One region of the Streptomyces sp. NBC_01689 genome, then DNA from elsewhere that is predicted to be linked to it. Evidence: riboswitches for the same ligand, from Rfam matches in the RefSeq annotation. Region 1 holds a riboswitch; the other holds the start of a gene.

Region 1 (5,236 bases):
CCCGCTGCGCTGGGTCGCCGCCCTGGTCGCGGTGGTCGCCCCCGCCGCCGTCGTCACGCTGTTGGCGGTGTCCCTGCTGTGGGCCGTACCCGCGTCCCTGGGGCTGTGGGCCGTGGCGGTCTGGAGCGGCCGTCACGCGCTGCGCGGCGACCGTCCCCGGCGGGCCCGGGAACGCGGGACGGCGCCCCCGCGGCATCCGTTCCTCGTCATGAACCCCCGTTCGGGAGGCGGGAAGGTGGCCCGGTTCGGGCTGGTGGAGAAGGCCGAGCGGCTCGGGGCGCGGGTCGTCCTCCTCGACCCCGACGAGGAACAGGACGTCACCGCCCTGGCGCGCGCCGCCGTCGCCGACGGCGCGGATCTGCTGGGTGTCGCGGGCGGCGACGGGACCCAGGCGCTCGTCGCGGCCGTCGCCGCCGAACACGGTCTGCCGTTCCTGGTCGTCTGCGCCGGTACCCGCAACCACTTCGCGATGGACCTCGGGCTCGACCGCGACGACCCCGCACGCTGTCTCGACGCGCTCACCGACGGCGTCGAACTCCGGGTGGACATCGGTTTCGCGGGCGGGCATCCGTTCGTCAACAACGCCTCCTTCGGCGCCTACGCGGCGGTCGTCCAGAGCCCGGCGTACCGCGAGGACAAGATCGGCACCATTCTGGAGCTCCTGCCCGAGCTGCTCACCCGGCAGCGCGGGCCGCGGCTCACCGCCCGCGCCGGAGACTCCACGCTCGACGCCCCGCAGGCCGTACTGGTGAGCAACAACCCCTACCGCACCAACGATCCGGCCGGGATCGGCCGCCGCGAGCGCCTCGACTCCGGGCTGCTCGGCGTCCTCGGCATCAAGGTGGACAGCGCGGCCGAGGCGGCGGCCCTGGTGCTGGACCGGGCCGCGCAGGGGCTCGCTGTCCTCACCGCGCGCGAGGTGGTCGTGGACGCGGACCGGCCGGAGATCGACGCCGGCGTCGACGGCGAGGCCCTGATGCTGCGCACCCCGGTCCACTGCCGTGTCGAACCGGGCGCGCTGCGGGTCCGGGTCCCCCGGAAACGTCCCGGTGTGCCCGACCCCCGTCCGGCCCTCGACTGGCGCCGGTTGTGCGCCCTCGCGACGAGGGTGGGCCGAACGTCCGCCCCCGGGCGCCCCGTCACCACCGAGGACGCCGAACCGCGCCCCTGACGACGGGCGATTCGGAGGCCAGGACTCCACATGGAGCGGAAAGGTGTTCAAGATGTGCTTGAATTGTGAACAAGCCAGCCAAGTGGCTTGATCCGACCGCTGGAACCCGTCCGGCGCACGCCCTGACTCCGCGTGCCACGGCACCCCGTCCGGCCGGGGCAAGCCTGGCCCGGGCCGAGCGGTCCGGGCCGAACCGTCCGGGTCGAGCGGTCCGGGGCGGGCGCCCACACCGTGCAACACGACGGTCTCGGGCGAGTAGCCGCCCGGAGGCGCCCGTTCGGCAGGCCGACGCGCGTTCCGGCGCGGGCCCGGGGAGGACACGGCACCCTCCGCCCGCGCCCCCCGCGCTGCGGCACCCGGCCGACCGCCGGGGACAAGTCCGCCCGGTGCCCTCACCGGATCGGTACGGGCACCGGGCGGACCGGGGTCTTCCGGGACGTCCCCTACACCGGCCGTGCGGCGCTGTGGATCGCCGCCTGACCCGCGTAGAAGATCGACTCCTCGCGTATGTACGCCCCCGGACTCGGCGCGTGGATCATCATGCTGTCGCCGATGTACAGGCCGACATGGCTGACGTCGCCGTAGAAGAAGATCAGGTCGCCGGCCCGCAGGTCGGTGAGCGGGATCGGCGTGGTGGCCGCCGCCTGGTCGCCCGCGGTGCGCGGGAGCGCGACCCCGGCCACCATCCACGCGGCACGGGTGAGGCCCGCGCAGTCGTACGAACCCGGCCCGGCCGCGCCCCATACGCACGGCCTGCCGATCTGGGCGCGGGCGAAGTCCAGCGCCTTGGCGGCCTTCACGTCGTATCCCGAGCCGGCCGTGTCGCCACCCACGGCCATGCCCGCGATGCCCGGCATCCCGGCACCGACGGATGCCGCCGGGGCGAAGGACGCGTCGGGGGCGACGGTCACGGCGGGGATGTGTCCCGTGTGCGAGCCGAGGGGCGTGCGGGGCGGCTCCGCGACGAACGACGGATCCGGCGTGGTGAGCGGGTCCGGGGCGACGAGTCGGTCGGGCCCCCAGGCCACGCCCTGGGCGTAGGACAGCTCCGGGGCGTAGGACGTCCCAGGGGCGAACGCCGTGTCCGAGGCGAAGGTCATGCCCGGCGTGAACGTCGTGTCCGGGACGAAGGCCATGCCCGGGACGGACGCCGTGTCCGACCCGAAGGCCGCACCCGGGCCGGCCACGACGCCCGGCAGGGACCCCGTGTCCGACGTGGACGCCGGGTCCGGGGCGAACGTCAGTCCCGAGGACGACATCATCGCCGCGTACAGGGGGGTTCCCGCGTCGAGGGAGGCGTCGCCGCCGAGGAGGTCACCCGCGTCCGGGCGGGCGGCCGTGTCCACCCGCGCGCCGAGGCCCGCACCGGCCGACACCGGTCCCCGCCACTGCTCCTCGGCCTCACGGCGGACCAGTTCCTCGGCGCTCGGCCAGGCCTGCCGGGCCGGCGGTGCCTCGATCGCCGCGACCGGGGCGGTCCGCTGCTGGACGGCGTGCCGCGCCAACAGGTCACGCGCGAGGGCGAGTTTACGCCGGTTCCGCTCCTTGCGGCTCTTCAGCGAGGAGGAGGAGTGAGGGGACTCGACGGCCGGCGCGGGCAGTGCCCCGGCGGCCTCCTGACGCACCCCGGTCCCGGCCTCCAGCGCCGCGACGGCCCTCCCGGCGGGGAGTTCCGCCGCCGGTCCGGCCGCCGGACGGGCGGTCAGCTCCGCCCTGGGCCCCGCTCCGGGGCCGGCGGTCAGCTCCGGGACGGGGCGGCCCGGGGCCTCCAGCGCCCGGGCGGAGGAACCGCTCTCCAGGGGCTTGGAGACGGGTGCGGGGAGCGCCTCCGCCCGGCGCTTCGGCGTCCTGTCGGCCGGCAGCCGCGCGGGGGCGCTCGGGCCCAACTGGGCGCGGGCCACGTCGAACCAGGGCCGGGACACGTCGTCGAGCGTGGTCTCGGTGTTCCTGCGGCCGTTGTCCCGCGCCGGGTTGAGGCGACCGCGCGAACCGCTGAGCATCGCGCGGGTCGCGTTGTAGTTCCCGGTGGCGGTCTCGGCCCGGTCGTAGAGGGAGCTGATCCGCTGCTGGACCTCTTCGCGGCTCGGGGCGTCGCCCCCTCCGAGGGAGGGGGAGTCGGGGCTCTGCGGGAACAGGCCCGCCGAGGAGCGGGCCGACGTCGCGGGTGCGGAGCGGGACATGCCGGGGAGGCTGCTGCCTCCAGGGCCCGGGGTGCGTTCCGGCGCCATGACGGACGTACTCCTTCCGTACTCCGCCTACCGAGTTAGCTGTCGGGTTCGGGCGGACAGATCCGGAAGGTATGCCCTACGGCCGTTGCCCGGTCGGGCAGTTGGGCCGATTCACCCCAGGGTTCGGTTGGGTCCCCGGCTCCGGTCGCCGTGAGGCCGCACCGGATTAGGCGGAGGCCAACCGACCCGGCGAGGTTCGCCGGAGGAAGTCGTATGGCCTGGCGCCAACTTAGCCAACTTGTGTCCCTCGCGTGAAGATTGATGTGCGAAGTGTCCGATATGTAATTGTGACCTTCGTCGTATTCACGATCTCGGACGAGTTCTTGCGTACTTTCTCGGGAGGCGCGGGCCGACGCCGGGGCCGGTCCGCCGACGACACACCGCGCCTCCCGGCACCCACGCGCGCGGGGGGTCCGCCACGGGGACGCCTTCTGCCCATGTCAGCGCGCTCGTGGCGACGCGTCGCCGGCGCGATGCCCGACGGCCCGCCGGGCTGTCCGCGCGGCTGGCCTCAGCCCGGACAAGGTGTCCGATGCGGACGCCCCGTCCCCGGACGAGCCGTCCCTCGCGGACGGCCCCGGGCCGGACCGCGCGTCCGCAACGGACGGCGGGACAGGAACGGACCATGGGCCAGGACCGGTTGGGGCGGGCGAAGCCCACGGGACGGAAGCGGCTCCGGTCGGGAGGGTCGGGAGACCCACCGTCCGGCGCTCGGGAAACAGGATCGCCAGGGCCCGCAAGGATCTTCGCCGGCGCCCGTGGAGAAGCCCGAGGACCAGCGCGGCCGCCACCGCGATCAGGTGTTCCCGGCCCGCCAGATTGGGCCTCGCGATCGACTCCCACACCATCGAGCCGCCGGTGAGCGCGAACACCACGGGTGCGCGTCGGACGACGGCGAGGTAGGTGAACAGGCCGACCACCGCGGCGGACGGCCCGGTGTCCAGCACGTCCCCGATCCTGGCTGGCAGACCCAGGCCCCACCAGCCCGGCCCCATCGCGATCATCACGCGGACGGTCAGGGTGCCGGCCAGCGTGGTGACGTAGGCGATGGCCAGGGTCCGGGCCCGGCCGAGGGCGAGTTCGGCGAGCGCGAACGCGAGGAACAGCTGGGTGATGCCCGCCCACACGGGCAGGTCGAGGGCCGGGACGTACAGCGACACGGGGGTGCGCAACAGGGCCAGCGGCAACGGCAGGGACGCCGTGACCCCGCCGGTCAGCCGCACCACCGTGGCGCCGGTCGGATGCTGGGCGATCGCGTGGAAGAAGACGACACCGAAGGCGGCCACGAAGGCCAGCAGGAGTCCGGACAGTCCACGGCGCGTCAGCTGCCGGAGCGGTTCGACGGCCATGCCGTGCCACTCGCGGCGCAGGGCGCGCCCGGCGAACGACACGAACCGGTACGCCGTGCCGCCCCGCCGGCCGCGTACGTCGTCGCAGGGGACGTCGCGGGGAACGTCGCACACACCGTCCGGCGCGTCGTCCCTTGCGTCGTCCCGCGCACGAGGACGCGCGCCGTCGTGCGCGTCCTCGTGCGCACCCGCGTGCACGGCGCGCAGTGGTGGACCGGCGCCGGCTCCCGCCGTCCGGCCTGCTCCGTTGCCGACATCGCCGTGACGTTCTTCCGCCGCCCCAAGCAATGCCCTCTCCCCCCACCGACCGCAGGACGTCTCCTCATAAAGAGGCAGGAGATCCTCATAAGGTTGAGTCCGGCCCCTCCCTCTCCCCGGCACACGGCCGCCCGCACCTCCCGTGCGGATCAGGGCGAGCGGCGCGTCCGGCCCGTCCGCCTGCCGAGATACGTCAGGGGTCCCGGGTCCGGTACGGGGATCACGTGGAA
Region 2 (5,236 bases), 2.4 Mb from region 1:
GGTGCGGTCCACACCCTGGCCGAGGCGGACGATCGTCATGCGGCGGTCCAGATCGACGAGTTCGCCCGTCGCCGGGTTCGCGTCGGCGACGAGGAGTCGGATGGAGTTCGTACCGCAGTCGATGGCGGCGACCCTGGTCATGAGCTGTGGTCTCCTGTGGTGGTTCCGGGTTCCGGCGTGCAGCCGTCCCAGCCTATTTCGCCCCCGCCGCCCTCGGCCGTCCCGTCCCCGGGGCGGAGCCCCGGACCCGGCCGAGGGGCTGCGCCCCCGGGGACGGGAAGGTCACTCGCCGGCCGGGGACTCCCCGGGACCGCCGGACGCGGCCCGCGAGGGAACGACACACGCACCCTTGCGCCACCACTCCGGCAGCATCGCGAGCGCCTCGTCCCCCAGCGGGTTCACACCGGGGCCCGCGGCCAGGGAGTGCGCCACCAGGACGTGCAGGCACTTCACCCGATCGGGCATGCCTCCCGCGCTCGGGAACCCGGCGAGCACCTCGATGGCGTCGCGGCGCGCGATGTAGTCCTCGTGCGCGGCCCGGTACGCGGCGGCCAGTTCGGGGTCGGTGGCGAGACGCTCCGTCATCTCCTTCATGACGCCGTTGGCCTCCAGCGTGCCGATCGCGGAGGCCGCGCGCGGGCACGTCAGGTAGTACGTCGTCGGGAACGGGGTCCCGTCGGGAAGCCGGGGCGCCGTCTCCACCACGTCCGGCTCGCCGCAGGGGCAGCGGTGCGCGATGGCGCGCAGGCCGCGCGGCGGGCGGCCGAGCTGCTGCTTGAAGGCCTCGACGTCCGCGTCGGTCGGCTCGGTCCGCGGGGTGGGCGGCGGGGGCGTTTCCATGCCTGTGCTCAAGTCACTTTCTCTGTCGTTCTCTGTCGTTCACCGGTCCGTGTCGTGTCACCGGTCCGGGCCGGCTCAGCGGCGGCCCGGGGCGGGTCACCGGCCGTTCCGGCTCACCGGTCCGCGCCCGCTCACCGGTCGGAGCGGTCGGACTTGTCGACGCCGTCCCAGACATTGGCGTACCAGGGGCGGGCGGCCGTCCCCCGGTCCGTCCGCGACTGTTTCACCGCGTCCGGGTCGATCACGACGTACCCGGTCTCGCCCGGCATCACGTAGTGCAGCCGTTCCCGGATCCGCTGCTCGGCGTACGCGTCGTCCTGCCAGCGCGCCTTCAGGTCACGCAGCTGTTCCACACGGGCGCGGGCCTGTTCCTGCTGCCGCTGCAGCTCGGCGATCTCGGCGCGCTGGGACACGTACTGCCTTATCGGGTACGCGAGGGCCACGATCAGGGAGCAGACCACGAGCGCCAGCAGCGCGGCCCGGCCGGTCAGCCGCGAGCGCCGGGCCTGACGCCTGGTCTGGGAGCGGTAGACCCGGGCCGCCGTCTGCTCGCCGAGCAGCCGCAGCCGGGTCGCGGTGGAGAACCGGTCCCGGTCCTTCACGGCCATGTCCCGCCTCCCCTTCACACGTGCGTACGTCCCCGCACACGGTACGGGACCGGGTACGGGGACGTACGTGCGACTGGCTAAGCCTTAACCCTGCCGGGGTCAGCCCTTGAAGCGCGGGAAGGCGGAGCGGCCCGCGTACACCGCGGCGTCGTCGAGGATCTCCTCGATGCGCAGCAGCTGGTTGTACTTGGCGACGCGGTCCGAGCGGGCCGGGGCGCCGGTCTTGATCTGGCCGCAGTTCACCGCGACCGCGAGGTCGGCGATGGTGACGTCCTCGGTCTCACCGGAGCGGTGGGACATCATGCACTTGAAGCCGTTGCGCTGGGCCATCTCGACGGCGTCCAGGGTCTCGGTCAGCGAGCCGATCTGGTTCACCTTGACGAGCAGGGCGTTCGCGGAGCCCTCCTCGATGCCGCGGGCGAGGCGCTCGGGGTTGGTGACGAAGAGGTCGTCGCCGACGATCTGGACCTTGTCGCCCAGCTTCTGGGTGATGACGTTCCAGCCGGCCCAGTCGTCCTCGTACAGCGGGTCCTCGATGGAGACGAGCGGGTACGCGGAGACGAGCTCCTCGTAGTACTCCGTCATCTCGGCGGCCGAGCGGGACTTGCCCTCGAACTCGTACTTGCCGTCCTTGTAGAACTCGGACGCGGCGACGTCGAGCGCGAGCGCGATCTGCTCACCGGGGACGTATCCGGCCTGCTTGATGGCCTCGAGGATGAGGTCGAGCGCGGCGCGGTTCGACTCCAGGTTCGGGGCGAAGCCGCCCTCGTCGCCCAGGCCGGTGGACAGACCCTTGGACTTCAGGACGGACTTGAGGGTGTGGTACACCTCGGCGCCCCAGCGCAGGGCTTCGGAGAAGGACTCCGCGCCGATCGGGGCGATCATGAACTCCTGGATGTCCACGTTCGAGTCGGCGTGCGAGCCGCCGTTCAGGATGTTCATCATCGGAACGGGCAGCAGGTGCGCGTTCGGGCCGCCCAGGTAGCGGAAGAGCGGGAGGTCGGACGCCTCGGAGGCGGCGTGCGCGACGGCCAGCGAGACGCCGAGGATGGCGTTGGCGCCCAGCGAGCCCTTGTTGTCGGTGGCGTCCAGGTCGAACATGGCCTGGTCGATCAGGCGCTGCTCGGTGGCGTCGTAGCCGACGAGCTCCGGACCGATCTGCTCGATGACGGCGAGGACGGCCTTCTCGACACCCTTGCCCTGGTAACGGTTGGGGTCACCGTCACGGAGCTCGATGGCCTCGAAGGCACCCGTGGAGGCGCCGGAGGGGACGGCGGCACGACCCGTGCTGCCGTCGTCGAGGCCGACCTCGACCTCGACCGTGGGGTTGCCTCGGGAGTCCAGGATTTCCCGGGCTACGACGACGTCGATGGACGGCACGAGCATCTCCTTCTGGGATGTGACGCGGGTACGCGGGCCGGCGGGGGCCCGCACTGCACGGGGCCGCGTTCGGCTCCGCGGGATGAGCCTAACCGGCCCGGAGCGATCGGCCAGCCGCTCGACCACCCCTTGAGCAGAACTGAGGGTAAATATTGTTCCCCTTCGAAACAAAAAGCCCCGCCCCGGTGCGTACGGGGGAAGACGCACCGGGGCGGGGAGCCCGTGGGGACGGGGGCGGACCCTCATCGGGTCTCGGGCACGGAGACCCTGGGACAGGGGCCGGCCTGCTCAGCCGAGGTGGAGCTGCTGACCCGGGTAGATGAAGTCCGCGTCGTCGATGATGTCCTTGTTCAGCTTGAACAGGTGCTGCCAGCCGCCCTTGACCTTCTTCTTCTCGGCGATCGAGCTGAGGGTGTCGCCCTTGACGACCTTGTACTCGCCGTCGCCCTTCTTGACCTTCTTGCCGGTCGGGGTGGTGACGGTCTTCTTGGCCGCCGGACGCTCGGACGAGCGGGAGGCGGCGGTGTCCGACGAGTGGGTGGAGGCGGACGGCTCGGCCGGGGCGGCGGGCTTGGCCGGGGCGGCCGCGCCACCGGTGTACGCGGCGCCGGACAGGCCCGTGCCACAGGTCGGCCAGGCACCCTTGCCCTGCGCGGCGAGGACCTTCTCGCCGATGGTGATCTGCTGGGACTTCGAGGCCTTGTCGGCGGTCGAGGCGTAGGCGGTGCCGCCGTACGCGGCCCAGGTGGAGGCGGAGAACTGCAGACCGCCGTAGTAGCCGTTGCCGGTGTTGATCGACCAGTTGCCGCCGGACTCGCACTGGGCGACGGCGTCCCACTCGGACGCGGTGGCGGCGGAGGCGTTGCCGGCCGCCATCAGCGGAGCGGCGATGGCCACGCCGGTGACACCGGCGAGCGTGGCGACACGGGTGGCCTTGGACGGACGGCGGTGCTTGCCCTTGCTGGAAAACAGCATCGAGTGATCCCCTCACCGACGCCTGCGAGGTGAGCTGTCGGGTTCGGGCGGGTGAGTGCCCGGCCGCGCGCTCTCGGCGCACGTCTTCACCCCAAGCCGCTCCCGGTCAACTACCGGGTGCGGCGCTTACCTTGGGTCCCCCGCTCCTGCCTACGGCGCTTGACGCGTCGACTGTTCCCGTACGGCCGCTGGCAGGATTCGGCGTTGCGACCGTCGGGGCCCGCTGTGGCGAGCGGTGATGACCGTAAGCAGTCGATCGGCGGAATTTCAAAGACGATCAGGGCCTTTGAGATCCATCTCTCACTTGCGCCAAACCGGACATTAACCGGCGAACCGTGACGTGAACTCCCGCTACTTTTCGCCCGATTCAGCATCAACTGCAAGGCTCTGACCGGGGAGGATGAGGTCCGGGTCGGCGCCGACCGTCTCCTTGTTCCCGGCATAGAGGCCGGCCCATCCGCCGTCGAGGCCAAGGGTGTCGGCGATGGCCGAGAGGCTGTCTCCGTCGCGGACGACGTACGAGCCGTCGACGACGGCGCGGGAGGCGCCGGAGTCGCGCGAGGCGTGCCGGGCGGCAAAGTCGTCGCCGCGGGTGTCGGCCGCGTCGTCGCCGGAGTCCTCGGCGGCACTGCCGCCGCGGTGGCGCCCGGCACCGGCGGTGGCCCCCTCGGTCGCCGCCGAAGCGTCGCCGTCGCGGCCCGAGTTGCCCGATTCGCCTTGCTTCGTCGGCTCCGTGCCCACGCCGTCCGTCTCGTGCCCGCTGCCGGGCTCTTCGGTCGAGGACGTGTCCGATTCCGTTCTGTTCCCGGTCTTGCCGGATGAATCGGATGAGGACGAGTCGGAACGGGGCGAACCGGACGGGGTGACACCGATTCCCAGCGAGTCCGCCGGCGAGCCGGACCCGTCGGAGGAACTGGATGATTCGGAGGAATCGGAGGAATCGGAGGAACTCGACGAGTCTCCGGCCACTCCCGTGTCGACCGCGACCTCTCCCGAGCCCTTGCTGAGCCCGGAGAGCGGGCCGCAGGTCGGCCAGGCGGCGAGACCCTGGTCGGCCAGGACCTTCTCGGCGACGGCTATCTGCTGTGAGCGGCTGGCCTCGTCGGCGGTCGGCGCGTACCTGCTCCCGCCGTACCGCTGCCAGTTCTCCTGGCTCAACTGCAGCCCGCCGTAGTACCCGTTGTCGCTGTCGGCGCTCCACTGGCCGCCGCTCTCGCACTCGGCGACCCGGTCCCACGTCGTGCCGTCGGCCGCGTTCGCACTGGCGGCGCCGAGCAGCGGGATGGCGATGGCAGATCCGGTCACCCCTGCGGCGACGATGAGGGCCGGAGCCTGACGGGGGCGACGATGGCGGCCGTTCCCGGAGAGCATGCGAGAGCCTTTCACGTGACAGCGGGTGACTACGCGGCTGGTGAGCCTCGTTGAGGGGTGAA

The links. A riboswitch is a leader RNA that binds a small molecule or an ion and turns the genes downstream of it on or off. The one in region 1 is predicted to bind cyclic di-AMP.
Region 2: linked by a shared signal. The riboswitch ahead of OG776_RS24745 (transglycosylase family protein) and the one ahead of OG776_RS35405 (NlpC/P60 family protein) in region 1 are both predicted to bind cyclic di-AMP.

Annotation. Positions count from the first base shown of each region.
Region 1 is NZ_CP109592.1:8,233,682-8,238,917, reverse strand. Features, by position in the region: gene OG776_RS35410 (diacylglycerol/lipid kinase family protein) at 1-1,171, shown strand, start outside; gene OG776_RS35405 (NlpC/P60 family protein) at 1,615-3,351, opposite strand; cyclic di-AMP (ydaO/yuaA leader) riboswitch at 3,408-3,582, opposite strand; gene OG776_RS42525 (hypothetical protein) at 3,840-4,946, opposite strand; gene OG776_RS35395 (GNAT family N-acetyltransferase) at 5,156-5,236, opposite strand, start outside.
Region 2 is NZ_CP109592.1:5,799,465-5,804,700, reverse strand. Features, by position in the region: gene OG776_RS24765 (Ppx/GppA phosphatase family protein) at 1-141, opposite strand, end outside; gene OG776_RS24760 (DUF501 domain-containing protein) at 283-840, opposite strand; gene OG776_RS24755 (FtsB family cell division protein) at 972-1,448, opposite strand; gene eno (phosphopyruvate hydratase) at 1,548-2,834, opposite strand; gene OG776_RS24745 (transglycosylase family protein) at 3,117-3,803, opposite strand; cyclic di-AMP (ydaO/yuaA leader) riboswitch at 3,808-3,971, opposite strand; gene OG776_RS24740 (transglycosylase family protein) at 4,155-5,174, opposite strand.